DNA from 4 places in the Shewanella sp. VK101 genome. Region 2 is predicted to be linked to each of the others. Evidence: predicted binding sites of a transcription regulator. Region 2 holds the regulator's gene; each other region holds the start of a gene.
The links. Region 2 encodes MetJ, which represses methionine synthesis genes. Its sites were predicted from a motif close to TAGACGTCTAGACGTCTA; they were not measured.

Region 1: a site for MetJ is predicted at 3,885-3,902, ahead of metK (methionine adenosyltransferase). Genes of this name have one in related genera too.
Region 3: a site for MetJ is predicted at 6,246-6,263, ahead of metH (methionine synthase). Genes of this name have one in related genera too.
Region 4: a site for MetJ is predicted at 5,370-5,387, ahead of serA (phosphoglycerate dehydrogenase). Genes of this name have one in related genera too.

The regions. Positions count from the first base shown of each region.
Region 1 is NZ_CM151402.1:1,030,454-1,038,452, reverse strand. Features, by position in the region: gene ACSHSR_RS04635 (phosphoglycerate kinase) at 1-269, opposite strand, end outside; gene epd (erythrose-4-phosphate dehydrogenase) at 358-1,374, opposite strand; gene tkt (transketolase) at 1,506-3,500, opposite strand; gene metK (methionine adenosyltransferase) at 3,946-5,097, shown strand; gene ACSHSR_RS04615 (hypothetical protein) at 5,163-5,492, opposite strand; gene ACSHSR_RS04610 (GNAT family N-acetyltransferase) at 5,519-6,055, opposite strand; gene ACSHSR_RS04605 (deoxycytidine triphosphate deaminase) at 6,185-7,132, shown strand; gene ACSHSR_RS04600 (GGDEF domain-containing protein) at 7,262-7,999, shown strand, end outside.
Region 2 is NZ_CM151402.1:617,362-625,360, forward strand. Features, by position in the region: gene ACSHSR_RS02855 (4Fe-4S dicluster domain-containing protein) at 1-407, shown strand, start outside; gene nrfD (NrfD/PsrC family molybdoenzyme membrane anchor subunit) at 404-1,348, shown strand; gene ACSHSR_RS02865 (conjugal transfer protein TraF) at 1,500-2,693, shown strand; gene ACSHSR_RS02870 (sulfite exporter TauE/SafE family protein) at 2,696-3,439, opposite strand; gene metJ (met regulon transcriptional regulator MetJ) at 3,515-3,829, opposite strand; gene metB (cystathionine gamma-synthase) at 4,045-5,205, shown strand; gene ACSHSR_RS02885 (bifunctional aspartate kinase/homoserine dehydrogenase II) at 5,222-7,615, shown strand.
Region 3 is NZ_CM151402.1:4,081,136-4,089,134, forward strand. Features, by position in the region: gene ACSHSR_RS18150 (cobyric acid synthase) at 1-576, opposite strand, end outside; gene cobU (bifunctional adenosylcobinamide kinase/adenosylcobinamide-phosphate guanylyltransferase) at 651-1,247, opposite strand; gene ACSHSR_RS18160 (adenosylcobinamide-GDP ribazoletransferase) at 1,244-2,020, opposite strand; gene cobT (nicotinate-nucleotide--dimethylbenzimidazole phosphoribosyltransferase) at 2,020-3,084, opposite strand; gene ACSHSR_RS18170 (FecCD family ABC transporter permease) at 3,102-4,172, opposite strand; gene ACSHSR_RS18175 (ABC transporter ATP-binding protein) at 4,169-5,110, opposite strand; cobalamin riboswitch at 5,210-5,346, opposite strand; gene ACSHSR_RS18180 (histidine phosphatase family protein) at 5,415-6,170, opposite strand; gene metH (methionine synthase) at 6,412-7,999, shown strand, end outside.
Region 4 is NZ_CM151402.1:3,911,693-3,919,691, reverse strand. Features, by position in the region: gene ACSHSR_RS17535 (PAS domain S-box protein) at 1-1,795, shown strand, start outside; gene ACSHSR_RS17530 (response regulator) at 1,884-2,915, shown strand; gene ygfZ (tRNA-modifying protein YgfZ) at 2,974-3,939, opposite strand; gene serA (phosphoglycerate dehydrogenase) at 4,048-5,277, opposite strand; gene ACSHSR_RS17515 (DUF2238 domain-containing protein) at 5,436-6,041, shown strand; gene ACSHSR_RS17510 (helix-turn-helix transcriptional regulator) at 6,253-6,918, shown strand.

The sequences.
Region 1 (7,999 bases), 410 kb from region 2:
CGTACCGGGCAGTTCAGCGCCTTGGCCAGATAATCCACCACAGGCTTGAGGGAAAACTCCTCATTGTATTCGCCTTCGGTTGGTCGTCCCAGGTGGGACATCACCATCACGGCAGCCCCTTTTTCCAGTGCCAACTTGATAGTGGGCAGCGAAGCCCGCAGACGCGCGTCGCTGGTGACCACGCCATCGGCCACAGGCACATTGAGATCTTCACGGATAAGCACACGCTTGCCCTGAAGATCCAGCTCTGACATCTTGATAATTGCCATTTTTACGCTTCCTTCTTAATCAAAAACAAATCTGTTTCACTAAGGACGGCGCCTTCCCTGCCACCCTGGAATAATCTGTTGCAGCCTCTCAGGCGCTGCGGGCCTTGATCATCGCCAGCGCCGTATCCAACATACGGTTGGCAAAGCCCCATTCGTTGTCGCACCAAAGCAACAGCTTCACCAGTTGGCCATCACTGACCCGGGTCTGGGTGCCGTCGACCACGCTGGAGCGCGGATCATGATTAAAATCGCATGATACCAGAGGCTCATCAGTATAGCCCAGAATGCCCTCAAGCCTGCCATGGGTCGCCTGTTCCAGCACCTGGTTTACCTTGGCAATATCCACTCTGTCATTGAGAGTCACAGACACATCTATGGCGGTGACATTAATAGTGGGCACCCGCACTGAAATGGCCTCGAACTTATCCTTCATCTGCGGCAGGATACGCTCTATGCCGCGGGCCAGCTTGGTGTCGACCGGAATAATCGATTGCCCGGCTGCGCGGGTTCGGCGCAGATCGTCGTGATAGGCATCTATCACCTGTTGATCATTCATCGCCGAGTGGATAGTGGTAATAGCACCGCTCTTGACCCCAAAGTGCCGATCCAGCACATCGATAACAGGGACAATACAGTTGGTGGTACAGGATGCGTTGGACACCACAGTGTGTTCGGCGGCCAACAGTTCCTGGTTGACACCAAAGACTATGGTGGCGTCAACATCCGCCGAAGAGGGATGACTTATCAATACCTGGCGGGCACCGGCCTGGATATGAGCCTCGCAGCTCTGTCTATCAGACAGGGCGCCTGTGGCTTCGAACACCAAGTCGACATCCAGCTCGCCCCAGGGCAGTTTGTCCGCCTCCGGCTCGGCCAACAGTCTGATGCTATCGTCCCCCAGTTGCATCATGCCGTCTGCAAGACTCGCGCGGCTATGGAAGCGACCATGGGTGGTGTCATAGTTAGTGAGGTGGACTATGGCCTCGGGCTTGGCCAGTTCATTGATGGCAACGATCTGAATTTGCTGCCTTTTACCCGACTCGTATAAGGCACGGAGAATTGAGCGGCCGATGCGGCCATAACCATTGATTGCGACTCTGATCATGGAGATCCTGTTCCTCTAATGAGGGATGCTGATTGGGTAACGGCCTGTCTTCCTGACAGGCCGTTGCACTTCCTGTGCGGCATTCCATTGCCTGGTTGCCGCACAGTCATTTCCAATCAGGCAGGCGCGGCTCAGGCGAGCAGAGCCTTACCGGCTTCAACCACTTTATCTACAGTGAAACCGAACATCTCAAACAACTGATTGGCAGGCGCTGACTCACCGAAGCTGGTCATGCCAATAATGCGACCGTTCAGGCCCACATATTTATACCAGTAATCGGCTATGCCCGCTTCCACTGCCAGTCGTTTTGTGACATTGGCTGGCAGTACGGCTTCTTTATAAGCCGCGTCCTGTTGGTCAAATACGTCGGTAGATGGCATGGAAACCACACGCACCTTGGCACCAGTAGCAGCCAGCTCAGCCTGTGCCTTAACCGCCAACTCGACTTCGCTACCGGTGGCAATGATGATCAGCTCAGGCGCGCCTTCGCAATCCACCAGCACATAACCGCCCTTGGCCACATCGCTCAATTGCTCGGCGCTGCGTGGCATCTGGGTCAGGTTCTGACGCGAGAAGATCAGTGAAGTTGGGCCGTCTTTGCGCTCTATGGCGTACTTCCAGGCAATGGCAGATTCTACCTGGTCACATGGGCGCCAGGTGCTCATGTTGGGAGTCATACGCAACGAGGCAATCTGCTCAACCGGTTGGTGAGTCGGGCCGTCTTCACCCAGACCAATAGAATCGTGGGTATAGACCTGAATGTTCTGCACCTTCATCAGCGCAGCCATGCGCATGGCATTACGGGCGTATTCCATAAACATCAGGAAGGTGGCGCCGTAAGGTACAAACCCGCCGTGCAGGGCAATACCGTTGATGATGGCGGTCATACCAAACTCACGCACACCATAGTGCAGGTAGTTGCCGCTGGCATCTTCGGCCGAAATAGGCTTGGAACCTGAGTACATGGTCAGGTTGGAAGGCGCCAGGTCGGCACTGCCCCCTAAGAATTCCGGCAGCATTTTACCGAAGGCTTCCAGGGCATTTTGCGAGGCCTTACGGGAAGCAATATTGGCAGGATTGGCCTGTAACTGCTCTATATAGGCTTTGGCATCGACGTCAAAGTTGGCTGGCAGTTCACCGTTGAGGCGACGCTTGAGCTCGGCGGCCAGCGCGGGGTGAGCGGCTTCATAGGCGGCGAACTTGTCGTTCCAACTGCTTTCGGCGGCCTTACCGGCTTCCTTGGCATCCCAGGCGGCATAGATTTCAGATGGGATCACGAATGGGTCGTGCTTCCAGCCCAGGAATTCACGGGCGGCGGCGATTTCAGCATCACCCAGCGGCGCACCGTGGCAGTCGTGAGAACCGGACTTGTTGGGAGAACCGTAACCTATGATGGTCTTGCAGCAGATCAGCGATGGACGCGGATCGGCCTTGGCGGCTTCGATGGCAGCGTTGATAGCTTGCGGATCGTGACCGTCGACACCGGCGACCACATGCCAGCCGTAGGCTTCAAAGCGCTTGGGGGTATCATCACTGAACCAGCCTTCAACATGACCGTCGATGGAGATACCGTTGTCATCCCAGAAGGCGATCAGTTTGCCAAGACCCAGAGTGCCGGCCAGAGAGCAGGCTTCGTGGGAGATACCTTCCATCAGACAGCCGTCACCCATGAAGACATAAGTATGGTGATCGACAATATCGTGACCGTCACGGTTAAACTGAGCCGCCAGAGTCTTTTCCGCAATAGCCATACCTACGGCATTGGTGATGCCTTGGCCCAGAGGCCCTGTGGTGGTTTCGATGCCGGGAGCATAACCATATTCAGGGTGGCCCGGAGTACGTGAGTGCAGTTGACGGAACTGCTTGAGATCTTCAATGCCCAGATCATAACCCGCCAGATGCAGCAGTGAGTAATGCAGCATGGAACCATGGCCGTTTGACAGCACAAAGCGGTCGCGGTCAGCCCATTGAGGGTTCACAGGGTTGTGCTTGAGGTGATCCCGCCACAGGACTTCGGCGATATCTGCCATCCCCATGGGAGCACCGGGGTGGCCGGAATTGGCCTTTTGGACAGCGTCCATACTTAAAACACGGATAGCGTTAGCGAGTTCTTTACGGGAAGACATGCTCTCTCCTGCTTGATCTTAGAGGTCTTGGGCAAAATGGAGCCATATTTTCCCCTACCGGGCAGAAGGACGCAAATAAAATTCGCCCACCCACGGCGCCAAAAGCAGCCCAGGCTTTGCTTTGTGTTTACATTTGCGCCTCATTTGCGAAGCCTGCCGCTCACAAAGCTGTCAACTTGCCTGTCCGCTGATCGCTTTCAACGCAAATGCCAAGGCTGAATTGCCAGAGGAAAAGTCTAGATTCAGATACAGATGAATCTGATAAATTTCAGCAAAATAGCTGAAAATAGTAAAAAAAGATTTGAGTCATTTGAGCCGATTCCTGCGCCATGGCGCACAAATATTTGCGACAAGGGGTGTCATCCAAGTCGAATTCTACTAAAATGGCCGTCTAGATGTAGATGCTTCTACACGTTTGAATTCCACAGACGAGATTTTCCGAATTATGGCAAAACACTTGTTTACCTCTGAGTCGGTCTCAGAAGGACATCCAGATAAAATCGCCGATCAGATTTCTGATGCGGTACTCGACGCGATTCTGGCTCAGGATCCCAAGGCCCGTGTAGCCTGTGAAACCCTGGTCAAGACAGGTATGGTATTGGTAGCCGGTGAAGTCACCACCTCTGCCTGGGTCGATATTGAAGAACTGACCCGTAAAACCGTTCGCGAAATAGGTTATACCCACTCAGATATGGGCTTCGATGCCGACAGCTGCGCGGTACTGAACGCCATCGGTAAGCAGTCCCCCGATATCAATCAGGGTGTAGACCGTGCCGATCCCAAAGAACAGGGTGCCGGTGACCAGGGTCTGATGTTCGGTTACGCCAGCAATGAGACTGACGTGCTGATGCCGGCTCCTATCACTTATGCTCACCAGTTGGTTAAGCGCCAGTCCGAAGTACGCAAGAGCGGCGCTCTGCCTTGGCTGCGTCCCGACGCCAAGTCTCAGGTGACTTTCGCCTACGAAGACAACAAGATTGTCGGTATCGATGCCGTGGTACTTTCTACCCAGCATTGCGGTAGCGTCAGTCAGGCGGATCTGGTGGAAGGCGTGATGGAAACCATCATCAAGCCAGTATTGCCTGCCCAGTGGCTGAACAAGGACACCAAATACTTCATCAACCCAACCGGCCGTTTCGTTATCGGTGGTCCCATGGGTGACTGTGGTTTGACCGGTCGCAAGATCATCGTTGATACCTACGGTGGCATGGCCCGTCACGGTGGTGGCGCCTTCTCAGGTAAAGACCCATCCAAGGTTGACCGTAGCGCCGCTTACGCTGCCCGTTACGTTGCCAAGAACATAGTGGCTGCCGGTCTGGCGGATCGCTGTGAAATCCAGGTGTCTTACGCCATTGGTGTGGCCGAACCGACTTCCATCAGTGTGGAAACCTTCGGTACCGGCAAAGTCTCGCAAGAGCTGCTGATCCAATTGGTTCGTCAGCACTTCGATCTGCGCCCATACGGCCTGACCGAGATGCTGGATCTGGCGCGTCCCATCTATCAAGGCACCGCTGCTTACGGTCACTTCGGCCGTGATGAGTTCCCATGGGAGCAAACCAACAAGGCTGAAGCCCTGCGTGCCGACGCAGGTCTGTAATAGACTCAGCTTGCAAAAAAACCGCCTCAGGGCGGTTTTTTTATATCTATTTATCAGGCGATATCTCAGTAGCAGTGATCGAAATGGGCCGTTTCCATACAGAGGTAACCCAACTGCTCGGCCGATAGCGGCGTGATATCCAACACTTTCATTGGAGTGAATTCGGTATCGGTCAACAGACGGATCTGCACCTGATAACTGTTGCTGCGCCCACAGTCGAAACAGACGCCCAAGGCTTGCAGCAGATAATGCGGCTTGCCATCGATTTGGGCTTCAAAGGCCTTTACCTGTTCGCCCTGCAGTGCCAAAACAGACACCAGGTATCTGACATTATCCCAGGCAGATAGCCTTAGCGACTCACAGGCTTGCAGTAGGGTTTCTGGCGTGTTTTGCATCTTGCTCTCCCGCGTCAAAGCGGCTGTTAGCCCAGCAGCAGATAGAAATCCCTGCCGCAAAGGGTGACAAAGTCCAGGGTGCGCATGCGGCCATCCCGGCTATGGGCACGTATAGACGCCTCGTTGTCCTCGGCGATCAGTGCCAGCCAAGGCGCACTGATGTTGGCTCTGGCGGCGCCGTAAAGCTTATCAAACACGCCCTTGCCACGATAATCAGGATGCACCCAAACCGGGCCGTAATGCAGAGTCTGCTGCCAGTTCAGCTCCAGGTCAAAGCGATTCTGGGCCAGTTGCCGACTGAGAGCCTGACATAAAGGCGAATGCTTGAGTTTATCCCAACTGCCGGTTATCAGATAACCGACTACCTTAGTCGCGTCCAACGCCAGCCACACATGACCGGCGGCCACCAGAGGTTCAAGCTCCTTGGCCGAAAAGCCCTGCCCTTGCATGCCCTGTGTACGCTCTCTGGCACTCAATTCGTCCTGGCCGAAGCGCTGCTCCAGGCTGGCAATCGTCTCAACATCGGCCGCCTCAGCCTGGCGGTATTGCATGGTTTCCGGCATCAAAAAGGCTCAGCAATAAAAGAAGCCGCATTATAGCCAAAGCCTGTTGCAGCCGCACTCGATTTGCGAAATTCCCATACTGCTTCCACACTTAAAGTTGAACTTAAGCCACTCGACTCAGGAAGAGATATGCTCCCGGATACCATAGACCCAGGCAAGAGCCTATTGGAAAATGAAAGCCACAGACTCAACCTTATTCGCTGGATGCATCAATGTGAGCTAATGAAACGTTACTACCAGGCCGACAAAGTCTTTGTGCTGCAAAAGACAGATCAGGGATTCGAAGTCATTGTCAGCGCCGCCGATGCCAGCCACAGGTTCCCGCCCGGCAAGGTATTCTCTGCCGATGAAAGTGTATTCCAGCGAATGGTCGATAGCCCACCCGAGGGCGTCAATCTGGATCTCACCCGCTCCACCAATGATGACAACCCAAAAGAGTTCAGCAATGTCCTGGGGATTCTATCCCGGCCAGTGCTCTGGCCCGACGGCTCGGTATTCGGTTGCCTGTGTGTCATCAATGCCCATGCCAACGAGCAGCAACACATCAGCCCCTATATGTTGGAGCCGTTCCAAATTCTGCTGCAGCAAGACTTGGCGCTCTTATGCCAGAGTCACAGAATTGAGTCGCTGTCCATGCGTGACCGGGAAACCGGCATGCTCAACCACTACGGCTTTATCATGATGGCACCCAGGCAGCTCAATCTCGGCCGCCGCTTCGGTGCTCATTCAGGCATTATTTTTTTCGAGTTGATACCCGGGATGAATATGGATGCCGAAACGCTGGCACGTCACCATAGAGAACTCGGCAACCTGATCCTCAATACCATAAGAACCGCAGATATCGCTGCCCACTATAACGACAGCCAATATGTCCTGCTGGTGTTTGTCGATCTGGAGCGGGATCTAGAGCATATCATCAAACGCCTTGAGCGGCAGATGAGCCAGTTTTCGGCCCCATTACAACTGGACTCCAGCAGTTGCTTTTTCAGCCCTGACTCTGCCGCCAAGCTGGCGCCTATGCTGGAAAGTGCCAGGGCGGGACTCAAGTCATCCAAACAGCAAAAGAAAGAAGCATGAGCCCCTTGATTCAAAGCACAGAAGAGACGTTAAAAAGACCCAGATCCAACAACCGAATTTTTTCATTTTATTAACGCACGCAGTTGGGTATTCTGAGGCAATCCTTGCCATCACAAATACTATAACTATATGCATGCGCAACTGACGGAAAGAACCAGCAGCTTAAGAGACCATCCCAACGACCCTTTGCAACTCGGCCACTGGCAGAGTCGCTTGGTTACTGTCAGAGAGATGTTTCACGCCCAAACTGTGCTGTTACTGCAGCATATGCCAGATACCAAGCTGCAGGTCCTGAGCCACAGCTCGGCGGCTGAAACCCCAACCGAATTTGAAGGTATCGCCTCCCTGCAGCAACACTTTGCAGCTAACCCGGCGGAGACCATCAAGTACCCACTTCATTGGTCCGATGGCAAGCTGTTTGGCGAATTACTGATCCTCAATGGCAAACCCAAGGTGGCATTAGAGCAGTTGCAGTCTTTGCTCGAGCCTATGCTGGCGCTGCTCAAGGCCGAGCTTGGACAGTTGCAACTGATGGAGCAGCTGGAGTCTCTATCTCTGCAGGATGAACTCACCTGTATGCTCAACCCCAGAGGCTTTAACCTGTTGGCGCCGAGGCAACTGAGCCTCAGTCGCCGTTTGGGCTCCCATGCCGGGCTTATGCTGCTGGAAGGCAAGGAGCTGGATTCAAACCGCATTGGCGGACTGCAGCAGGATCAATCCCTGAAAATGCTGGCACGGGTGATACTGGAGAACATGCGCGAAGCCGACATATGTGCCCGATTGAATCACAACCAGTTCATTATTCTGGCATTTGTGGACAGCCAGGCGCACCTGGATATCCTCGCCAGTCGCCTTAAAAAACAGGTC
Region 2 (7,999 bases):
ACAGGGTTTCCTGTCAGCAGTGTGAAGATGCCCCTTGCGTCAAGGTCTGCCCTACCGGAGCGGCCTATGTGGGCGAGGATGGCATAGTCTCCATCAAGGCGGAAAAGTGTGTCGGTTGTATGTACTGTGTGGCTGCTTGCCCCTACAAAGTGCGCTTTATGAACCCGGAAACCAAGGTAGCCGACAAGTGCAACTTCTGTAAGGACACCCGACTGGCGCGCGGCGAACAACCCGCCTGTGTGACCGTATGTCCTACCGATGCCCTGGTGTTCGGTGATGCCAATGAGGTCGGCAGCGAGGTGGCGACTCTGCTTAACACTCGCGTGACTTATCAGGACAAGACCCATCTGGGTACCAAGCCCAGAATCTACCGTATTCCTGTCAAGAGAGGGGGGATCCAATCATGAACAATACTTGGGGCGATATGACACAATACGACCCTGTAACCTGGAACTGGGTCATTGCGGTTTACCTCTTCTTGGCTGGGTTATCGGCAGGCAGTCTGCTGATTGGTATCGGGCTGCGTTGGGTGCAAAACAAGACAGAGGGTGACAGCGGCATTCTCAAGGCGGCAGCCTTGATAGCGCCAGTGGCTATTTGTCTGGGGATGCTGTGTCTGGTGTTTGACCTGACCAAGCCGTTCCACTTCTGGCTGATCCTGATCAACTACAACCTGACATCCGTGATGTCCATCGGGGTGTTGGCGCTGCTGGCCTATATTCCGCTGACTTTTGCCTATGCACTGGTGGTGCTGAAAGATGATCTCGGTAACTGGGGCCTGGGCTTTCTTAAAGGGATTGCAGAATCACTGACTGGCCTTCGCAAGACTATGGAAGTGCTGCTGTTCGTGCTGGCGATTGTCGTGGGTGCCTATACCGGCTTCCTGATCTCTGCCATGAACGCTTACCCCATGCTGAACACTGCCGTATTACCGGCGCTGTTCCTGGTATCCGGCTTGTCGGCCGGTGCGGCCGCCAATGCGGTAGTGGCGCTGCTGCTGTTCAAGACAGACAAGCACTGCCCACAGCTGGGACGGATGCACGGTTTGGAATTGCCCATAATGGCGGCAGAAATCCTGTTCCTGTTTATGCTGTTCTGCGCGCTCTATTTCAAGGGCGGTGCAGCGGCGGCAGCGCTGGCATCACTGACAAGTGGCGTCTGGGCCAGCGTGTTCTGGATTGGGGTTGTGGGTATAGGCTTTGGTATCCCACTGCTTTCAATGTTGTTGCTGCCTGCGAGTACCCGTCACACCAAGGGAGCCATGCTGGCGGTAGCCTGCTGCAGCCTGACCGGCGTGCTGGCACTTAGACACTTTATTCTCTATGCAGGTCAGAGCTATCTTGGTTAACAAGCACTTCTGAACCTGTTTGAGCCTCAGCCCGTATCATTTGGTACGGGCTTTTTTGTGTTTGATGCCATAGTTTCATCGAGATTTGGACTATCTTTAACCCAGGTAACCGCGTGTGTCAGGTTACAGATAAAAGCAAGAGGGTGATGAGATGAAACTGAGTCTTTTGACACTGCTTACCACGGGACTTGCCAGCACATTGGCACTGGCAGGTCAGGATGTTTATGAGGCCCGCTCAGATGCCATGGGCGGGGTTGCCGTGGCAGCCGGTAATCGTGAGGCGGCGGCCTTTTCCAATCCGGCACTGCTGGCTTTGCCTTCGCGCCGCAGCAATGACTTCAGTTTACTCATTCCAATCATCGGCGCCGATGGCGCCGATAAAGATCAGATGATCGATAAGTTTGACGCCCTGCAGGATAACTATGACGCCCTGGTCAATGCCATAGACGCCGCCGACACAGCGGCTATCGATGACTACCGAAAGCGCCTCAGTGGTGACTTGAAATCGCTGCAGGGCAATAGCGCTTACGTCAGTGCCGGTATCAATATGGCTTTGGTCATGCCCTCGGATGGTTTTAATTATGCCTTTGTATTCAAGAGTTATCTCGATGCCTTGGGAATAGCCGAAATCGCCGCCGCGGATATTGATGCCCTGGATAATCTGGACCCCAATAATCCGCCGGAAATCCAAGATTTGACCTCCCAGGGGCGAGTGGTGGCCGGGGCGGTTTCCGAGCTCGGGGTTGCCGTGAGCTATCCGCTATCTATCGTCAATATACCGGTGACAGTGGGAGTTACCCCCAAGCTGCAACGGTTGGACAGTTTTAACTATGCCGTCAGCGCCAACAACTTCGATGCCGATGACTTCAACGATGATGATTATCGAAGCGATGACACAGGCTTTAACCTGGATATCGGTCTGGCATTCCAGCCATTGGATGGTTTGGTTATCGGTGTCAGTGGTCGCAACCTCATCAAGCGGGACTTAAGCAGCATAGAGGCCGGCGGCGTGCAGCTTACCTATCAGGTGAAACCTATGGTTACCGCAGGGGTGGCCTATGACTGGGCGGCCTTTTCGCTCAGCAGCGACTTGGATCTTACCGACAACGACAAGTTTGCCGAGCTTGAGGGCAGCCGCTATTGGCGTTTAGGCGGTGAATACCGGCCTGCTGACTGGGTTGCTTTACGGCTCGGTTATCGCCAGGATCTCAATGATCACACCGCCGATCTTTATTCACTCGGGACAGGGTTCGCCATAGGCAACAGTTTCCGGCTGGATCTCACCGGCATGTTTGGCAGCGATGACGCCATAGGCGGCGTACTGCAAACCAGCTATCACTTCTAAAATTAACCGTTGATGAGCGCCAGGCTTGATTTGATGGTCAGCAACAGGGCGCTCAGCGCGCACAGCGCCAGCGTCAGGACTCGGGTCTTCTCTTTATCCACCCGGCCCACCAAGCGGCCAGCCACCAGAAAACCGAGAAATACCGAAGGCAGCAGCAACAGTGAAAGCCATAGGTGTCTCAAGGTCAAGAGGCCAAAACAGCCGAGAATAATCAAGGCTATCAATGAGCTGAAGATGAAGAAGGCCGACAGCGCTGCGCGGAACTGACTGGCATCCTTACCCGCCAGCAGCAGGGCCATCGGCGGTCCGCCTATGGCGGCCACGGTACCGAAGATCCCGGAAAATATCCCGGCAATAAACAGGCTGAGGCGGTTGATCTTGATGCTGTACTTTCTAAGGCTGAGGAATACGGCTACGGCCACAATCAAGGCTATGGTCAAGCCCAGAATAGGCTGCGGCGCCAGCAACAGCAGGGTGGCACCAATCAGGCCGCCGGGGAGTCGTCCCAGCAAGGCATATTGCAAGCCGTTGAATTCCAGGTGGCCGCGTTCGCGTATCAAGGTCAACAGGGCGATAGAAAATCCCATCACAATCACAGGGACGGGAACCAGTTCCGGATCGACGATATACAGCAAAGGTGTGGCTACCACGGCCAAGCCAAAGCCTATCAGCGACTGGGTCAGGGCGCCGGTAAATATGATCAGGGATGCCAGTAACAGGGTGACGGGATCTATCAGTGACAGCATTCGCAAGCCCCCAAAAGAAAAGGATCGCGCAGCGATCCTTGTTCAACAATAAGATAATTCAGAGGAATAAGACACTTATTCCATGTCTTCCCATTCAATGCCCATGGCATCCATCATGCGTTTGGCTTCTTCCGGGATGCTGTCGGGTTTGTCTTTGGACAAATCCTCATCATTGGGCAGTGGCTGGCCGGTATAGGCATGCAGGAAGGCTTCGCACAACAGTTCGCTGTTTGTGGCGTGCCGCAGGTTGTTCACCTGGCGCCGGGTGCGCTCATCGGTCAATACTTTCAGTACCTTCAACGGAATAGAGACAGTGATTTTTTTCACTTGCTCATTCTTCTTGCCGTGTTCGGCATAAGGGCTGATGTATTCGCCATTCCATTCAGTCATTGATTCACCTGTGATCTCACTAATTCGCAGCAGATTTTAAACCCTTACAGGATACAGTCAAATGATTGCCTGCAAAATCTGTGCAATATGAACAGAAATCCATACATTTGGACGTCCAAACGTCTTGATGCCTATTGACGGCTGGATGGTCATTGGTTAGATTTAGACGTCCAGACATCTTTATGGTGTCGAACCTCAGCATTCAGGAGTCGATTATGACAGAGCGGCGATTAGCAACCACAGCGGTCCGGCAGGGCATCGAATCAGACAGCCAGCACGGGGCCGTGGTGCCACCCATCTATCTGTCGACCAACTATGCCTTTGATGGTCACACTCAGCCAAGAGCCTTTGATTACAGCCGCTCGGGTAATCCTACCCGCTCCATTTTGGGGGATGCCTTGGGGGAGCTGGAGCAGGGCTGCAGTGCGGCAATCACAGCGACCGGCATGGCGGCCATTACTCTGGTGGTCAACCTGCTGGGGCCGGATGACCTCTTGTTGGTGCCCCATGACTGTTATGGCGGTAGCTATAGGTTGTTCACCCATCTGGCCGCCAAGGGCCAGTTTCGTTTGCAGGTTTTGGATCAAACCGACCCGCAAGCACTCGCCGCTGCCCTGGCGCAAAAGCCGCGCATGGTGTGGCTCGAGACGCCGTCCAATCCGCTGCTGCGGGTAGTGGATATTGCCGCCATTGCCGAGGCGGCCCACCAGCAGGGGGCATTGGTGGTGGTCGACAACACCTTTTTATCGCCGGCGCTGCAACAGCCTTTACTGTTGGGGGCCGATATAGTGGTGCACTCGACCACTAAATACATCAATGGCCACAGCGATGTGGTGGGCGGCGCCGTGATTGCCAAAGATCCTGAACTGGCAGAGCAGCTGCACTGGTGGTCCAACACGCTCGGGCTGAGCGGTGGCGCCTTCGACAGCTACCTGACCCTGCGTGGCCTGCGTACTCTGGCGCTGAGGATCCGCGAGCATCAGGCCAATGCCGAGCGCATAGTGGCGCTACTGAGCCAGAGTCCCGTGGTAGACAAAGTTTACTATCCGGGGCTTAAGAGCCACCCAGGTCATGAAATTGCCGCCAGGCAGCAGAGTGGCTTTGGCGCTATGCTGAGTTTTGAACTCAAGGGTGATGAGGCGCAGGTGGTTGCCTTCCTCGGCGCGCTCAGGCTGTTTTCCGTGGCCGAGAGCCTGGGAGGGGTTGAGAGCCTGGTGGCCGTGCCCGCCACTATGACCCACAGAGCCATGGCGTGTGATGCTCGCGCCGAAGCCGGTATTAAAGACACGCTTATCCGCTTGTCTGTGGGCATAGAAGATGGCCGGGATCTGCTGGATGATATCGCCGCCGGATTGGCTGCAGCCGCAAACTGTTGAATTGAAGGAGCTTGAGATGGCACGTTGTCACCTACATAAGTTTGGCGGTTCCAGTCTCGCCGATGCCGATTGCTACCGACGGGTCGCCCATATTTTGCTGACCCATGGTCATGCAGATGATCTTGTAGTGGTTTCCGCTGCCGGCAAGAGTACCAATTTTCTCTATAAATTGCTGAACCTGAAGGAATCTGGCGCTCTGTGGCAGGAAGAGCTACAGGTGCTTGTCGGTTATCAGCAGAATCTGATTGAACAGCTGCTGGGCAATGAACAGGCGCGTCAACTGCGGGAGCGTCTGTCTACAGATAAGGCGCAACTGGCCAGTTTGTTGTCCTTGCCTGAACTCAGCGAATACCAATGCAATCAGGTGGTGGGTTTCGGCGAACGCTGGTCGGCCAGACTGATGGCGGCGCTGCTGCGGGAGTCCGGTGTCGCCGCTTCCCATGTGGATGCCCGCAGTTTGTTGATTGCCGATGAGGGCGCAGTACCAAGGATTCGCCTCGATGAGTCCCGTGAAAGGGTGCAGCGACTGCTGGCCGAGCATCCCGATGAGCGCCTGGTGATCACCGGCTTTATCTGCGCCAATAGCCAAGGCGAAACTCTGCTGCTCGGTCGCAACGGCTCCGACTTCAGTGCCACTCTGATAGCCAGCCTGGCCGATATCGACAGGGTGACTATCTGGACAGATGTCGAAGGGGTGTTCAATGCCGATCCCAACAAGATTGCCGATGCCAGGCTACTGAGCAGTATGTCGCTGGCTGAGGCCGACCGCCTGGCGCGGCTCGGCTCCCCGGTACTGCATTGCCGTACCCTGCAGCCGCTGTTTGATACCGAGGTCAGCCTGGCGGTGCGTTCTAGCTACGCCTCTCATACCGACTTTACCCTTATAGCCCCCAAGAGTGATGCCGCAAGCGCCCCTGTGGTGACCAATCTCAATCAGGTGTCCCTCTTGAGCCTGGAGTTCAATGGCACCCAGGCTCAGACGCTCGATGTGCTCAATGAGGCGGGTTTGACCCCGCTGGCCTACTGGTCTCAGGGGCAACACAAACTGGAGCTGGCCTATACTCCCGAATTATCCCGCCAAGTCTGGCAGTTGCTGGAAGCGCAGACATCCGAGCTCAAAATTCAAAGCATTACCGAGGACAGAGAGCTTGGGCTGGTGGCCCTGGTAAGCAGTGGCGCCGGCAGTTATCGCCGCAGCTTTGCCCGCTTGCTGAGCCGTGAAGCGCGGCCTCTGTATCAGGACCAACTCAGCCTGGTCACCCTGGTGCCAAAATCGCAGGTGAACCTGCTGACCCAGAAGGTGCACAGGCGCTGCGCCGGCCCCCGCAAACGCATAGGCGTTATTCTGCTGGGGGTGGGTAACATAGGCGAAGCCTGGGTGGAGTTGTTCGGCCGAGCCCGCGACGGCCTCAAACGTGAGCTGGAGGCCAGTGTTGAACTACTTGGTTTGGCGAGTTCTAGCCGCGCCTGGATCTGCAATGAAGGGATCTTTGGAGAAGACTGGCAGGCAAGGTTTGAAGCCGAAGCTACCCCTTGGCAGTATGAACATCTGTTCGAACAGCTTGCGTTGCTGCAAGCCGATGAACTGGTGGCGTTGGATATCAGTGCCAGCGCTGGACTGACACTACAGTATCCTGAGTTTTTTGCCCGTGGCATTCATATGGTCAGTGCCAACAAGCTGGCCGGCTCCGGGCCATTGCCTTTCTACCGCGAGCTGAAACAGCAGTTGGGTAACCGCCGACTGTTCTGGCGTTACAACGCCAGTTGCGGCGCCGGGCTGCCGGTGCAGCACGCGCTCAATGATTTGCACAACAGCGGCGACAGGGTAGAGGCTGTCGGCGGTATCTTCTCCGGCACGCTCTGCTGGCTGTTTGAGCATTTCGATGGCATCAAACCTTTCTCCGAGCTGGTGTTGCAGGCCAAAGAGCTGGGGATCACTGAGCCGGATCCCAGGGACGATCTTTCCGGGCGTGACATGCAGCGCAAGCTGTTGATTTTGGCTCGTGAAATAGGTCTGGAACTGGAGCTTGAAGATATTCGCTTAAGCTCTCTGGTGCCTGAGGCGCTGGCCGACATTCAGCTGGATGAGTTCTTGCAGCGGATCCCCGAATTGGATGCCACTCTCGCGCAGCAGTTTGCCGCCGCGGCCGAGCAAAACAAGGTGCTGCGCTATGTGGCTTCACTGGAGCAGCAAGATGGCCAGGTTAACGCCGAAGTCTCTCTGCAATGGGTCGAGCGTCAACATCCATACGCCAACCTGACCCCGGGAGATAATGTGTTTGTCATCCGCTCGGCCTTCTACCAGGGTAATCCGCTGATCATTCGCGGCCCAGGTGCCGGCAGGGAAGTGACTGCCGCGGCAGTACAGTCGGATCTGGTGCAGATCTGTCGCGATCTGCTGCAGGAGTAGGGCTGGTATTAGCGTCATGTTTGAAGTTGGTTGACTCCTGGCTAGGAAAGCCTGTGTTAGAGGCCGTTCTCGGACGTCCTGTCCTTCACGGTATTCGGGCTTTCAGCCTATCCGTACCGCAAGTGATAGGCTGCGGTTTAGCTGGAAGCTGAGATCAAGTTCATTGGTGAGCTTTGGCTTAAAGCCATGCTAGCCGCTGTGCCAGCGGCGTAAAGTCGTGGTGTTCCACACCACACCGGGCAAGGGGCTTTGCTTGTCCAAAGCCCCTTGCATCCCCAAGGACACCCCCGACGTAGCCGAAATCCCCGCTGGCTTATGAAGCACATTGGCTACACTCAGGACTCGCATCCTTGCTCGACCTTCGAGCCTCGACATCCCTGTCTC
Region 3 (7,999 bases), 1.5 Mb from region 2:
GCCCTTTACCCGCGCCTGCTCACTCTCGGACAGCAGGGCCAAGGTACCGACCAGGTGGGCAAATACCCCGCCCTTGTCGATATCGGCGATGAGGATCACCGGGCAGTCCACCGCTTCGGCAAAGCCCATATTGGCAATATCGCCCTGGCGCAAATTGATTTCGGCCGGGCTACCGGCGCCTTCTACCAGCAGCCAGTCAAACTCCTGCTGCAACCTGTGCCAGGATGCCAACACCGCCTGCAAGGCAGCGGCTTTATAGTCACGACTCTCGGGGCCGAAAAAGGCGGCCGCTTCCAGGCTGGTCAGCGCCTTGCCCTGAATAATCACCTGCGCCTTGGTATCTGAACTGGGTTTAAGCAATACCGGGTTGAAGTCGATTCTCGGCTCAAGACCGGCGGCCACCGCCTGCAGCGCCTGGGCCCGGCCAATTTCACCGCCATCCCGGGTGACGGCGCTGTTGAGTGCCATATTTTGCGGCTTGAAGGGCGCCACCCGCTCACCATGACGATGAAACACCCGGCAGAGTCCGGCTACCAAGGTGCTCTTACCGGCATCCGAAGTGGTGCCCTGCACCATAAGGCTGCGGCCAGGCCGGGCCAGAGCCGAAAATTCAGCTTTAAGTTCTGCGCCATTATGTGGTATTGGGCTACTCATGCCTTGCCCCGCCGATCCGGGCTTGTACCCGAAGCACTCAAGCCCAGGGAGCCAATGCTATCAGAGCTCACAGGCTTTAACGCCAGCGGTAAACCAGCGACAACCAGAGTGACTCTGTCGGCCTTGGCGGCAAGCGCCTGATTGAGCCAACCGGCCTCATCGACAAAACGCCGACTCAGCTCTCCAAGCGGCACTATGCCAGAGCCGACTTCGTTACTCACCAGCAGCAGATCGCCGTCAAACTCTGCTACCGCCTGCAGCAAGGCCGCGCGTTCGCTAGCCATATCGGCACCAAAGCAGAGCTGGTTACTGAGCCAAAGCGTCAGGCAGTCTACCAATACCGGCGCTCCAGAGCCTGAGCGCTGCACAAGCGCCTTGGCCAAATCGAGCGGCACCTCGGCCAACTGCCATTCGAGGCTGCCGCCTTGGCGCGCAGTTTGATGGTGGGCGATACGCCGGGCCATCTCCTCATCGGCGGACTCGGCCGTTGCCAGATACCAGGGGCGGACATTGGCCGGGCACAAGTCGGCCAGTTGCCGCTCAGCGTAGCCACTCTTGCCGCTGCGGGCACCGCCCAGAATAAGATGGATCATGCCGGGCAGCCTCCCAATGCCAGCAACAGCATATAAACCGCCAGCTCACTCACCTGCTGCACCGCTCCCAGGGTATCACCTGTGTAGCCGCCAATCTGGCGCCGGAACCAGAACACCAGGGCCCAACGCAGCAACAACATGGTCGGCAGTAGCCAGAACAGCAGCGTGGTGGACAGCAGTGCCGTCAGCACAATTCCAGTCAGCAGCAAAATACCCAACTCATTGAGCCCCTGCTGCTGCGCCAGAGGTTTGCTCTTGCCCTCGTCGCGAACATAGGTTTCGCTGAAGATAATGCTGGCCGCCGTCACCCGGCTGACACAGTGCGCCAATACCAGGGCCAGCGCCGCTTGGTTGATGTCGTAAAGTGCCAACTCCAGCAGTAACTGGTACTTGAGCAGCAACACCAACACCAATGCCAGGGCACCATAGCTGCCAAGGCGGCTGTCTTTCATGATTTTCAGTTTATCTTCTACCCGCCAACCGCCGCCGAAACCATCGGCGGTATCGGCCAGACCATCTTCATGAAAACCGCCGGTAACCAGCACACTGCAAATCATCGCCAGCACTATGGCGATGGAGCTTGGCAATATGCCGGCAGCCAGCAGTAACACCAAGGCGGAGATCAAGCCCACCACAACGCCCACCAGGCCAAAGTAGCGGCTGGCCTTGTTGAGGCTGTCGCTGTCCACCGTCAGGGCGCTGGGTACAGGAATACGGGTGAAAAAACCTATTGCGATCAAAAATAGCCGCAGCTGTCCGAGCCAGAATCCCATCAGAGCACCTCTTGGGTAGCAGGCTCTACCACCTTGTCGACCCCGGCTTCACCAAAGCTGGCCATCTGGTTGTAGAAGTTGGCCGCCGCCTGCACCAAAGGCAGCGCCAGCGCCGCGCCCGAGCCTTCGCCCAACCTGAGCCCAAGCCGCAGCAAAGGCTTGGCGGACATGGCCTCTAGCAGCAACTTGTGGCCGCGCTCTTCAGACTCATGGGCAAAAATAAGATAATCCCTCACCCCCGGCGCCAAACGCACAGCCGCCAGCGCCGCTGTCGACGCGATAAAACCGTCCACCAGCACGGGCACGCCAAATTCGGCCGCCGCCAACATGGCCCCTGTCATCTGCACTATTTCAAAGCCTCCGAGGCAGGCGAGGATACTGAGCGGCTCGGTCAGCTCGCAGTGGTGCAGCAGCAGTGCCTGCTCTATCAGCAGGCATTTGCGCTTAAGCGTCGCGGCATCTATGCCGGTGCCGCGGCCGACACATTCACTCACAGGCAGGCCGGTCAGGGCGGCCATCACGGCGGCGGCAGAAGAGGTGTTGCCTATTCCCATCTCCCCCAGCGCCAGCAGGTTGCTGCCGGCATCGATATGGCGTTTTACCAAGGTGCGCGCCATGGCAAACCCTTGATGCACAGCACCCAGAGTCATGGCGGCGCGTTTGTGGATAGGCCCGGTGCCGGCGCCCAGGCGCTGCTCTGTAACCTCGGGGATCCCCAAGGGGCTGAGAATGCCGCAGTCAATCACCTCCAGCTCGAAGCCGGTCTGGCGACAAAACACATTGATGGCGGCGCCGCCGGCAACAAAGTTGAGCACCATTTGAGTGGTCACCTCGCTGGGGGCAATCGACACCCCGGCCGCGGCAATACCATGGTCGGCGGCAAACACCAGCATCACGGGACGGCGGATGACCAACTCATCAGTGGCGGAACCGAGCTGAATGCGCCCCAACTGCAGCGCCAAAGCCTCCAACTCACCCAAAGCGCCCAGGGGTTTGGTCTTGTTGTCTATGCGGGCCTGAATCGCGTCATCCAGCGCGTGATTGATTGCTGCAACCTGGTACATCCTTCCCTCTCTTATCGTTATTGGCCGCGTTTACGCAGCACCATCAGGAAAAACAGACTGCCGATGGCCGAGGTGATCACCCCCACCGGCAGCTCTTGGGTGGGCAGTATGCTGCGAGCCAGCACGTCGACCCAAACCATAAACAGGCCGCCCGCCAGTGCCGTCAGCACCATGGGGTGCTGCCCCGGCAGCAACAACCTGACAATATGAGGCACCATCAGCCCCACAAAACCTATCCCGCCGCAGTGGGCCACCAAAGTGGCGGTAATAAGCGAGCATAGCAGCAGCATGGAAACCCTGAGCCTTTGCACCCTGATTCCCAGAGTGTGGGCGGTTTCATCACCGGCAAGCATCGCCAGTACCTGACGCTTGAAGGCCAGGATCACCAGTAAGGCCGCCAGCACCACCAGAGTGGGCAGTCCAAGCCCATCCCAACTGGCACGGGCAAAACTGCCCAGACTCCAAAACAGCAAGGAGGTGGTGGCCTGCGGGGTAGAAAAATACAAGATCAAGCTGGTGAGGGCGCTGAACATAAAGGAGATGGCGACCCCGGAGAGCAACATTCTCTCTATCTGGTTGCCGATATTCCTGCCCGCGAGCAGCAGTACCATGAGCACGGCCAAACCGGCACCGATAAAGGCTCCCAGCGGCAGCGATATCCCGGAGATGGCCGAACTCAGGCCAAGGCCGGTCGCCAGGGCGACCGAGACCACCGCGCCGAAGCTGGCGCCCGAGCTGATACCGAACAGGTAAGGATCGGCCAGCGGGTTGCGGGTCACCGCCTGCAATACATAACCCGACAATGCCAGACCGCTGCCGGCGATAAAGGCCAGCAAGATACGCGGCAGGCGCAGATCCCAGACGATACGCTCGCTGATAGCGGACGGCTCCCCCACGCCCAGCAGGTGTTTGCCAATCACTCTTGCCACATCGAAGAGACTGATATCGGCGGCGCCAAAACCGGCGGCGGCCAAGGGTGTCAACGCAGTGCCGAGCAGCAACAGCAGCCAGCACCAGTAAAGTCTGGGCAAGGGTTTGAGAAACCAGCCAATAAGCGAGCGCCCCGGTGCGACCATGGAAGTATTCATGCGCCACCTCCCACCGAGCCTGGGCGCCGGTCAGTTTCCTTGTGGGCAACACAGGTTTCGGCCGAGGCAGGCCCTGCCATAGGCTCGACTATCGCAGCGCCGTGAACCTTGCCACTAGCGAGAGCCGCCGAGCTTACAGCCTTGCCGTGACCAGGCTCTGGCGACTGATAGCCATAAAAGTAGTGGATCAGCGGCCTTCCCAACTGCGGATGCGTCCCCACCTGGCAGCAGACACCGAAGACACCGGCAATTCTGTCTTCGGTCAATACGCTCTGGGGCGAGCCGTGGGCAATACGGCGGCCGTTATCCAACAGCAAGAGTTCGTCACACAGGGCCGAGGCCAGATTGAGATCGTGAATCGAGGCGATCACCGTGACCCCCAGGCTGCGCACCAGCTCGAGGATCTGGATCTGATAGCGGATATCCAGATGATTGGTGGGCTCGTCCAGGATCAAAAGCTTGGGGCGCTGCACTATGGCGCGGGCAATCAAGGCCCTTTGCTTCTCACCGCCGGAAAGCTGCGCGAAAGGCTCTGCGGCCTTGTGCTGCAACCCGACCTGCGCCAATGCCGCCTGCACCTGGGCCTTGTCGGCCGCCGATGGCATATCAAACAACCCCTTGTGGGGAGTCAGTCCCATGGCCACTAATTGAGTCAGATCCAGTGCCAGTTGGGCCGGGGTATCCTGCAGCACCACGGCCACCTCTTTGGCGAAAGCTTTGGCTGACAAACTATTGATATCCTGCCCAAACAGCTGGATCTGACCGCTGTCCGGGCGGATATAACGATAGAGGCAGCGCAGCAGGCTCGACTTACCGGCACCATTGGGGCCTATGAGCCCGAGCATCTTGCCACTTGGCAGCTCAAAACCCACATCGGCCAATACGATGTGACCACCGGGAAGCCAGCTAAGCTGTTGCACCTTGAGTGCCAGGCTCATAACCGCCTCCCGACATTGAGCCTGTGACCAGCAGAAGGCTCAGGCTGCAGTGGAAGAATCATCTATTCGCTCCCCCGGTTTACCCGCCCGGGTTTCTGGTTTGGTTTATCAGCCTGGGCAGGTCTCCTGACTCGTCGCCAACGGCGACTCACAGTTGCGGGCACAGTCCGGGCTTTCCCGGTTCCCTGGGTTGGTTCACCTGCAAAGGTGCCAACACCCTGGCTGCTGCCGCACTTGGCGGCTATTTGGGGTTATTATCCCGGTTTTATCGTCCGGCACAATTGCCTGGCGCAATAGCGCAGCACTATTGCGGCCAGTGGAGCTTGCTGAAACACTGCCATTCCTGGTCACTTTCACCGCTGGCATCACCGCTGGCATCACGGCTGGCATAGAGGGTTATTCTGACCCAGGCCGCATAAGGTAGTTCCAAGGCGTTGAACACTGCCGCAGGCGGCATTTGCCCTGGCAGCAAAATCTCGGCCAGCAGCAACCGGATAACTCCGCTGTGAGTCAGGATCAGCGCTGCATCGGCACTTGCTGAGGAACCAGAGCCTTTTGAACCAGAGCCTTCGGAAGAATTAGCCTCTCTAGCAAGCCAGCGCTGCACCATAGTCTGCCAGCCATCCAACACCCGGCTACGAAAGGCTGGCAGCGATTCCCCGCCCGGCGGAGTATTGGCCACAGGGTCACGCCAGAAGGCTTCGGCCGCCTCGCTATGCTGCTGATAGACACTCGCCACCTTCATGCCGTCCCAGTCACCGAAGTCCAGCTCCCAGAGCCAGTCATGCTGCTGCAGTGGCGCCGGGAAATAGTCAGGCATATCGGCCTTGAGCTCGGCGGCAAAGGCCTGGCAACGCTGGGCCGGAGAACTCAGCAGCACCAAGCTTTGGGGCGCACTCGGCAACTGCTCCAGCTCACTACTGATAGCCCGCCAGCTACGCCACATCTGCGCTTTGCCCTCATCGCTCAGGGCCACATCACTGCGGCCGCGGATAATCTCACCGCCTTCACATTCGCCGTGCCGCAGCAGATAGATATTCAGTTGCCTATGTTCAGCCACACACTTCTCCCGTCAGAGTCCGGTGGTTACCGGGCCAATTTAACCTTGCCGCAGGCCGCCGGAATCCGTATATTATGGACGTCTATACGTATAAATGTCCAAAATAACTTTCCGCGCCCACACACGCCTTTGGCTATCATGCCAGATAGTGTCCCGGGCGTCAGGTCGGCAGAGATGATGTCGCGGATGCCAAGCGCCGCGAATGTAAAACAGCAATAAGACAGGTATGAAAGGTAACCCTATGGCGACTTCCCAGCACTCCCAAAGCCAGACAGAGCTCAAGCTCAAACAGACCCTCGAAGAGCGGATCCTGATTTTAGATGGCGCCATGGGCACCATGATCCAGGACTACAAGCTGGAAGAAGCCGATTACCGCGGCGAGCGCTTCAAAGATTGGCATTGCGATGTCAAAGGCAACAATGATCTGCTGGTACTGACCCAGAGCGAGATCATCAAGACCATTCACAGGGAATACCTGCTGGCCGGTGCCGACATCATAGAAACCAACACCTTCAACGCCACCACCATTGCCATGGCCGACTACGAGATGCAGAGCCTGGCGGCGGAGATCAATTACCAAGGCGCCAGAATCGCCCGCGAAGTGGCCGATGAGGTGGCCGCCGCCAGCGGTATTCCCCGCTATGTGGCCGGGGTGCTCGGCCCCACCAACCGCACCTGCTCCATCAGCCCGGATGTGAATGACCCCGGCTTTCGCAACATACATTTCGACGATCTTGTATTGGCCTACAGCGAATCTACCGAGGCGCTGATCGCCGGTGGCGCCGACATCATCCTGGTGGAAACCATCTTCGATACTCTAAATGCCAAGGCGGCGTTGTTTGCCATCGAAAATGTGTTCGAGAAACTGGACCAAAGGTTGCCGGTGATGATTTCCGGCACCATTACCGATGCCTCGGGCCGCACCCTGACAGGGCAAACCACAGAGGCCTTTTACCATTCTCTCAGACATATCAAGCCGCTGAGCATAGGCCTCAACTGCGCCTTGGGCCCGAAAGAACTGCGGCCCTATGTCGAGGAGCTTTCCCGTATCAGCGAGTGCTTTGTCTCGGCGCACCCCAATGCCGGTCTGCCCAATGAATTCGGCGGCTATGACGAGACTCCGGCGGAGATGGCAAGCGTGATAGGCCCCTGGGCCGAAGAGGGGCTGCTCAATATTGTCGGCGGCTGCTGTGGCACCACGCCTGCGCATATCAAGGCGATTTCTGAAGCCGTTAGCCTTCACGCACCAAGGCCGCTGCCTGAGCTGCCGGTGGCATGTCGCCTCTCCGGACTGGAACCCCTGACCATAGATGCAAGCAGCCTGTTTGTGAATGTGGGCGAGCGCACCAATGTCACCGGCTCGGCCCGGTTTCTCAAGTTAATCAAAGAAGGCCAGTACGAAACCGCGCTGGAGGTGGCCCGTGACCAGGTAGAAAACGGCGCCCAGATCATAGATATCAACATGGATGAGGGCATGCTCGACGGGGTCGAGATGATGCAGAAATTCCTCAACCTTATCGCCTCAGAGCCGGATATCAGCAAGGTGCCTGTGATGATCGACTCCTCCAAGTGGGAGGTGATTGAGGCCGGGCTCAAATGCATTCAGGGCAAGGGAATAGTCAACTCCATCTCCCTCAAAGAGGGCGAGGCCAAGTTTATTGAACAGGCCAAACTGGTGAAGCGCTACGGCGCCGCCGCCATCATCATGGCCTTCGATGAACAGGGCCAAGCCGACACACGGGAGCGCAAAACCGAAATCTGTACCCGCGCCTACCGGGTGCTGGTGGATAAGGTGGGCTTCCCGCCGGAAGATATTATCTTCGACCCCA
Region 4 (7,999 bases), 1.7 Mb from region 2:
GGGTGAAGTGATGCTGTCGATAAGTGAGCTCAGCCGCGAGCAGGATGAAGTGATCCTGAGATTCGCGGTGCGCGACAGTGGCATAGGTCTGACGGCCGAGCAGCAAGCCAGATTATTCAAGTCTTTCAGCCAGGCAGATACATCGACCACGCGTAAATACGGCGGTACCGGGCTTGGGCTGGCGATTTCCAAACAACTGGTAGAACTGATGGGCGGCGAAATCGGCGTCGAGAGCCAGTTTGGCAACGGCAGTTGTTTCTTCTTCACTGTGCGGCTCAAGGTTGCGGAAAACGACAAGCTGAATGTAGAGCAGGAACTGGAGGGCATGCCCATTCTGGTGGTCGATGACAACGGTACCGCCAGAGATATATTGCGCACCACGCTCGAGAGCATGGGCTTTACCGTTGACTGTGCCCGCAGTGGCATGGAGGCGCTGGATAAGGTGAAGCGCAAGTCCTACAAGATGGCCTTGATCGATTGGAAGATGCCTGAGATGGACGGCATGGAAACCGCGCGGCAGATACTACAGGTAAAAGAGCCGCCGCTGATCCTCATGGTGTCGGCCCACGCCAACAGTGACTTTATCGAACAGTTGGAGCAACTCGGGATTAACGGCTATATCACCAAGCCGGTCAGTGCCTCCAGGCTGCTCGATGGCATTATGCTGGCTCTTGGGCGTCAGGGCCATATTCCTGTCAGGCGCAAGGCGTTGGATCTCGAATCCCTGCAACTGGCAGCTCTTGCCGGCAAACGTGTGTTGCTGGTGGAAGACAACGAGATGAATCAGGAAGTGGCGACCGAGTTTCTTGAGCAGGTGGGCATAGACTTGTCCATCGCCGAGAATGGCCAGATAGCACTGGAGAAGTTGGCGCAGCAGCAGTTTGATCTTGTACTGATGGACTGCCAGATGCCTGTGATGGATGGATATCAGGCCACAGAGGCACTGCGCAAGATGCCTGGGCTTGAGCAGTTACCTGTGGTTGCCATGACGGCCAACGCCATGGCCGGTGACAAGGAGATGTGTCTGCGAGCGGGCATGAATGACCACATCGCCAAGCCGATAGAAGTCAGCCTCTTGTATCAGGTGTTGTTGCAGTATCTGGGAGGTGGGCAAGTCCCGGCCGCAGCAGGGAGCAATGACGCTGGTATGGCCCATGGCGATGCTCCTGAGAATCTGGTGAGCTGGCCGGAACACGAGAGCCTGGATATCGATCGCGGACTGCAGCTGGTACAGCATTCAGAGCGCCTCTATCGGCGCATCTTCGAGCGTTTCCTCGGTAGTCAGGGCAATGTCGGCAAACGGATTCGCAAGGCGCTCAAGGAACAACAGCAGGAAGAAGCGGTCAGGGCGGCGCATACCCTTAAGGGGCTGGCAGGTAACCTTTGCTCCGAGCCTTTGGTGGAAGAGGCCAGGCAATTGGAAGCCAAGTTGGCGGCCGGTGAAGAATGTGAGCAAGAGTTGCTGGCGGTGGAAACCCGGGTTGCAGCCATTGTCGAAGCCATTGCGGACTGGATGGGTGATAAGCCACACAGCGATCCTCAGACGGAAGGTGATGCCGCCGAGGAGATTGATCCCGAGGCGCTTAAAACCGCCCTGGAGCAACTGCTGCAGAGTCTGGAAGACGCCGATGCCGAAGCCGTTGTTCAACTGGAAGCATTGAGCCGCAGGGTGAGCAAGCCTCTGTGGCAGCGCCTGAAACCTGTCAGCAGCATGGTCGGCAGCTATCAGTTTGACGATGCCGCCGATCTTATCCGCGAGCTGCAGCAGGAGCTGAACGAGACCGAGCAGGCCTGACTATACTCATTAGGGGATATTCGCGCCGCCAGTAAAGCACTGTGGCGCTGAAATAGGATGTGGAGCCCGTAACAAGAGGGAGATTGAGATGGAAAAAGCCACTGTACTGGTGGTGGACGATACACCGGAGAACATAGATATTCTGGTGGGGATCCTCGGCGACGATTATAAGCTCAAGGTGGCGATAGATGGCCCAAGAGCGCTGGCGTTGGCGCAGAAGAGCCCTCCGGATCTGATCCTCCTGGATGTGATGATGCCGGGCATGAATGGCTATGAAGTTTGTAAGCGTCTCAAGCAGGAACCCATGACCAGCCATATCCCGGTGATCTTTGTCACCGCTCTCTCTGAGGTGGCCGATGAGACCCAGGGCTTTGATTTGGGGGCTGTCGACTACATCACCAAGCCTGTCAGTGCCCCGATAGTCAGAGCCAGGGTACGTAACCACTTGGCCCTCTATGATCAGAAGCGTTTGCTGGAACAACAGGTGCGCGAACGTACCCGCGAGCTGGAACAGACCCGCTTCGAGATCATCCGTCGTCTGGGCCGTGCCGCTGAATACAAGGATAACGAGACCGGCTTACACGTTATTCGCATGAGCCACTATGCCAGGCTCCTGGCACAACAGGCCAAGCTGCCGGACAACTTCTGTGAGCTGCTTTACAATGCGGCGCCCATGCATGATATCGGCAAGATAGGTACTCCGGATGCTGTGCTGAAAAAGCCGGGGAAACTGGACGCCGAAGAGTGGCGAATCATGCAGCAACACGCCGAAATCGGTGCCGAGATTATCGGTGAGCACCCGGATCCTCTGTTGCAGATGTCCCGGCGCATTGCGCTGACTCACCACGAGAAGTGGGATGGCTCTGGTTATCCCAATGGCTTGAAAGGCAATGATATTCCCATTGAGGGGCGAATCGTCGCCATTGCCGATGTCTTCGATGCCCTGACCTCGATTCGACCTTACAAGAAGGCCTGGAGCATAGAAGATACCATGGCGTTACTGGAGTCTGAGGCGGGGAAACACTTTGACCCTGAATTGGTGGAACTGTTCAAACAGATACTGCCCCAGGTGATAGAGGTGCGTGATACTCATATGGAAACTGAATCCGGCACTGAATAGCGACAAACTGCGGATAAAAATAAAGGCGCCGACGGCGCCTTTATTGGGTCATTCATTGTTACTCCTGCTCTTCCAGAGAGTAGGGCAGAGGCAGTACCGTCAGTTCGCTGTTTTCATCATCAGCGATGCGGAATTTGGCGCCGACTTCTGTGTCATTGGCCAGCACTGCGGTCAGCAGCAACTCGCCATTTCGTTGTACGGCTTCAATAATGCTGCCGCCCTTACGAAAACCTTCATCCAGCGCCATCTCCAGCGTGGTTTCCGGGGTGACATCGACAGTGGCTTTACCCTTGAGAATATAGAGGGCTCGCTTGTTGCCGCCGCGATACTTCATTCTGGCCACGGTTTCCTGGCCCATATAGCAACCCTTGGTGAAGCTGATGCCGTTGATGGCCTGCAGGTTGCACATTTGCGGTACAAATTGGCCCATGTGTGATGCCGGCAGGTTAGGGTAGGCGGCAAGGATTTCCAGCTCTTGCCAGGCACTGGCATCGACTGGAGACTGCTGCTGGCACAAGGCATCGGCCCGGGCCTTGGGCAGAACCAGAATAAAGCGCTCGCCGTCCTGCAGTACCACGCCGTCATCGACAGCACTCACTTGCTGCTCTGGACTGAAGCCCGGGAACTGCTCTGCCAACCAAGTGACAGCCTTGGCGCCGGCTATACCCAAGAGACTGTAATCGTCGCTGACATCGACCAGTTCGGCCTTGCTGAACACAGCGTACTTCTTCAGTTGCGGCAAGTCGGCAGCCAGGGTATCCCTTGGCATCATCAATATCAGGGCATCACCCAGGGCAAAGGTTCTGAAGCTTGAAAGCATTTTGCCTTTGGGATCGCAGTGAGCGCCCCAACGCCACTGCTCGGCCGTGAGAGAGCTGATATCCGTGGTGACCTGACCATGGATAAAGCTGCGGCCCTGTTCGCCGGTAACGGCAAGCAGACCCAAGTGAGAGAGGCGGGAAATAAGCAGATCCGGAATGCCGGCATCCAGTGGCCAATCGGGCTGAGAAACGCAAATGCTCATAACAAGATCCTGAGATTGAAGGCATTAAGAGATCTGCGATTGTAGCGGATTTGACAGAAATAAACAGGGCGCCGATAGCAATATGGCGCCCTGTGAAAGCCTCAAAAATCAGAACAGCAGTCTGGTACGGATAGTACCTTCGATAGACTTGAGTTCTGTCAGTGCTTCTTCAGCCTGGGTGGTATCTACCTCCATCACCACATAACCTATGGTGGCCGTGGTTTGCAGATACTGGGCTGAAATGTTGATGCCTTTCTCCGAGAACGCCTGGTTAATCTTGATCAGAATACCGGGGCGGTTATGGTGAATATGCAGCAGGCGGGAGGCATCTTTATGCTGCGGCAGCGATACTTCCGGGAAGTTGACTGCCGACAGGGTAGAGCCGTTGTCTGAGTATTTGGCCAGCTTGCCGGCAACCTCAATACCTATGTTTTCCTGGGCTTCTTCTGTGCTGCCGCCTATGTGGGGGGTCAGTAACACATTGTCCAGACCGCGCAGCGGGCTTTGGAATTCGTCAGTATTGGACTTGGGCTCAACCGGGAACACGTCGATGGCGGCACCAGCCAACTGTTGCTCCTTGAGGGCTACCGCCAGGGCGTCGATATCCACCACAGTGCCGCGGGAAGCATTGATCAGTATGCTGCCTTTGCGCATCATCGCCAGTTCGGCCTGGGCAATCATTTCTTTGGTTTGTGGTGTTTCAGGCACATGCAGGCTGACCACATCGGCTTGAGACAGTAACTGCTCCATGGAATGTACCTGCTGGGCGTTACCCAGCGGCAGCTTATCTTCGATATCGAAGAAGATCACTTTCATCCCCAAGGTTTCGGCGAGGATCCCCAACTGGGTACCGATATGGCCATAACCTATGACCCCCAGGGTCTTGCCACGGGCTTCGAAGCTGCCATTGGCGCTCTTGAGCCAGCCACCACGATGGGCCAGGGCGTTGCGCTGCGGAATACCGCGCAGCAGCATGATGATTTCACCGAGTACCAGTTCGGCTACGCTGCGGGTATTGGAGAAGGGCGCATTGAACACAGGAATACCCAGTTGCTCGGCCGCCTTGAGGTCGACCTGGTTGGTGCCGATACAGAAACATCCTATGGCAACCAGCTTTTCCGCCTGTTGTAATACTTCTTGGGTCAGTTGGGTACGGGAGCGGATTCCGACGAAATGGGCATCTTTGATCGACTGCTGAAGCTCTGAGCCGGAGAGTGATGCCTTGTGATACTCGATATTGGTATAGCCAGCCCTTTCCAGCACATCGACGGCTGATTGGTGGACGCCTTCCAACAACAGGATTTTAATTTTATCCTTGTCCAGCGAGTGTTTCGCCATGATATAGGTACCCTCTTGATTATTAACTAATGTACGTATGCTATGATGCTTTTGCCCATGCCCAATCAAAGTAGCACTTTTTTCAGGTGAAGTGGAGGGCTAGATGGCTAAAGTATTTTTTCCTAATTGAGAACAATCACTGGCATAAGGAAAGTGGCTTGAAAAACACAATTATCTGGCTGGTCATTTATTTTGTGGTACTTATCTGGTCGGCGATAGCGCCTAAAGATGATTTCACTTGGTGGCTGGAAGCGCTGCCTGGGATGCTGGCGCTGCCGATACTGTTTTTTACCCGCAAACGTTTTCCGCTGACTCCGCTGCTTTATGGCCTGATCTTGGTGCATTGCCTGATACTGTTTGTCGGCGCCCACTACACCTATGCCGAGGTGCCGCTGTTCGATACTTTAGCACAGTGGATGGGCTCTGAGCGTAACAACTACGATAAACTGGGTCATTTGGCCCAAGGATTTATCCCGGCAATGATTGCCAGGGAGATACTGCTGCGTAACCAAGCAGTGAAACCTGGTGCCTGGTGTGCTTTTCTAGTCAGTTGTTTTGCCTTGGCCTTGTCGGCTTTCTATGAACTGATTGAATGGTGGGTTGCCGCGGCTACAGGCTCAGGTGCCGAGGCCTTTCTCGGCACCCAGGGCTATGTCTGGGATACCCAGTCGGATATGCTGATGGCTCTTATCGGTGCCATCGCCGCCCTGCTGGTTTTATCCTCATTTCATGACCGCCAGTTGCAGCGTCTTGGCGCCGATTGACAGGTCGGGACAGAGAGAGCCATATACAGTCTTTACAATATTTCATCTGGCAATGCGACTAAAGATTGTTAGAATCATACTTTATGGTGATGAAAACCGGACACTATCTGGTCAGAATCATCTTATACTTTTTGTGTAAGCTCACGGAAAGTGATTAAGGAAGCTATCCCTTTAGGGGTATGAGCGAGACTTTTCAGGGAGAAGAGTAAATATGAGTAGTATCAATGAGTTGGTTTTTATAAACCAGATAGCCGCCCCTTGTCATTTGGCCATACTGGCCGAGTCCATTGGTCTTAAGACCCGTATAGTACGCCACCCGGAACAGTTGGATCCGCAGAAGAGCGATAGTACTTTCTATCTAATTTCTCAGAAGGGGTCGGCGCTGGACAATAAGGGCATTCCTCTGCTGGCCAGCCGTCTGGTCTCTCATGTTCCTGTCGCCCTCTATCAAGTTGCCAGAGGTTCACTGGATCAGGAGTCGGCTATGTTGCTGGGGATCCGCGGGGTACTTTATTCAGATCAGCGCATCGATCTTATGCTTACTGGCCTGCGCAAGATGGTGGCCGATGAGCTCTGGTACGACAGAACCCTTATCAGCAAGATGTTCCGTAAGCTGGTCAAGACCTTGGACACTGGCAATGAGATGTCGGCCGATACGGTTTCCATGCTGCAGATGTTGACCCGGCGTGAACGTACCATTATTCAGCTGGTTTCCAGTGGTGCCAGGAATAAAGAGATAGCCCAACGTCTGTGTATCAGTGAGCATACGGTCAAGGCGCATATTTCATCGATTTTCCGCAAGACTCAATCTCGTAATCGAGTCGAATTGTTGCGTTGGGCCCAGACCTATCAGAGTCACTTCGATCTCATCAGTTGATTTGTCGCTAGATCCAGCCTGAACTTGGCCCCGAATGGGGCTTGTTTATGCTTTGATGGCTTTTATGTAAGCCAAGTCAGTGGAAAATTCCTGTCAGAGTGCGGCAATCGCCGCAGCTTTGAGCTTTTTTGCGCGTCGGGAATGGCTTTCAGCCAAAGCCATGATAGCCGTTGTGCCTGCGGCGTAAAGTCGTGGAGCTTAAGCATTCCAATCTGTCCATAGCTTGCGCTCATGAGCATACTCGTCACCGGCGAGTGTTCGCCTTCAGCTACGTTATTTGCGCCAAAGGCTCTCGGCGACACCGAGGAGGGATTGGAGCAACTTTGTGAGAGCTAACTTGTTTGAAGCTACCTATATGCCTGCAGACATACACCTCATTTTCAGGCACAGGCGGAACTGTGACCGTCGAAAACAAGGATGTTTTCGTCGAGGCTACAGGGACGTATTCACGCCGTGTCACAGGATCGCCTGTGCGAGAGCGCACCGCAGGTGATGGGCTGTAACTTAGCTGGCAGCTAAAACCAGGTTTATTAGTGATATTTGGTTCAAAGCCATGATAGCCGCTGTGCCAGCGGCCTAAAGTCGTGGTGTAAATGCCTCCATGCACAACGGCCAGTTCGCCATTCCTGGCTCTCGCTCGCAGCCAGTCGCTGCGCGACACTCGCCAAACCACACCGGACAAGGGCACCCCGACGTAGCCGAAATCCCCGCTGGCTTATGAAGCAAATTGGCTACACTCAGGACTCGCCAAATGCATCCATGCATAAGGGCCAGCTCGCCTTCCTTGGCTCGCGCTCATGAACTTGTCGCTTCGCAACATTCGCCCTGCTCGACCTTCGAGCCTCGACCTCCCTGTCTCGGCTACGCCAATTTACAACAACGCTGGCAGCGGCTCCGAAGGGGAGGGGAATTGGTGTAATTCTGTTAGCACTGAGTAGCTTGAAACATCTGAAGTGTCTGCAGACATACACCTCATTTTCAGGCACAGGCGGAACTGTGACCGTCGAAAACAAGGATGTTTTCGTCGAGGCTACAGGGACGTATTAACGCCGTGTCACAGGATCGCCTGTGCGAGAGCGCA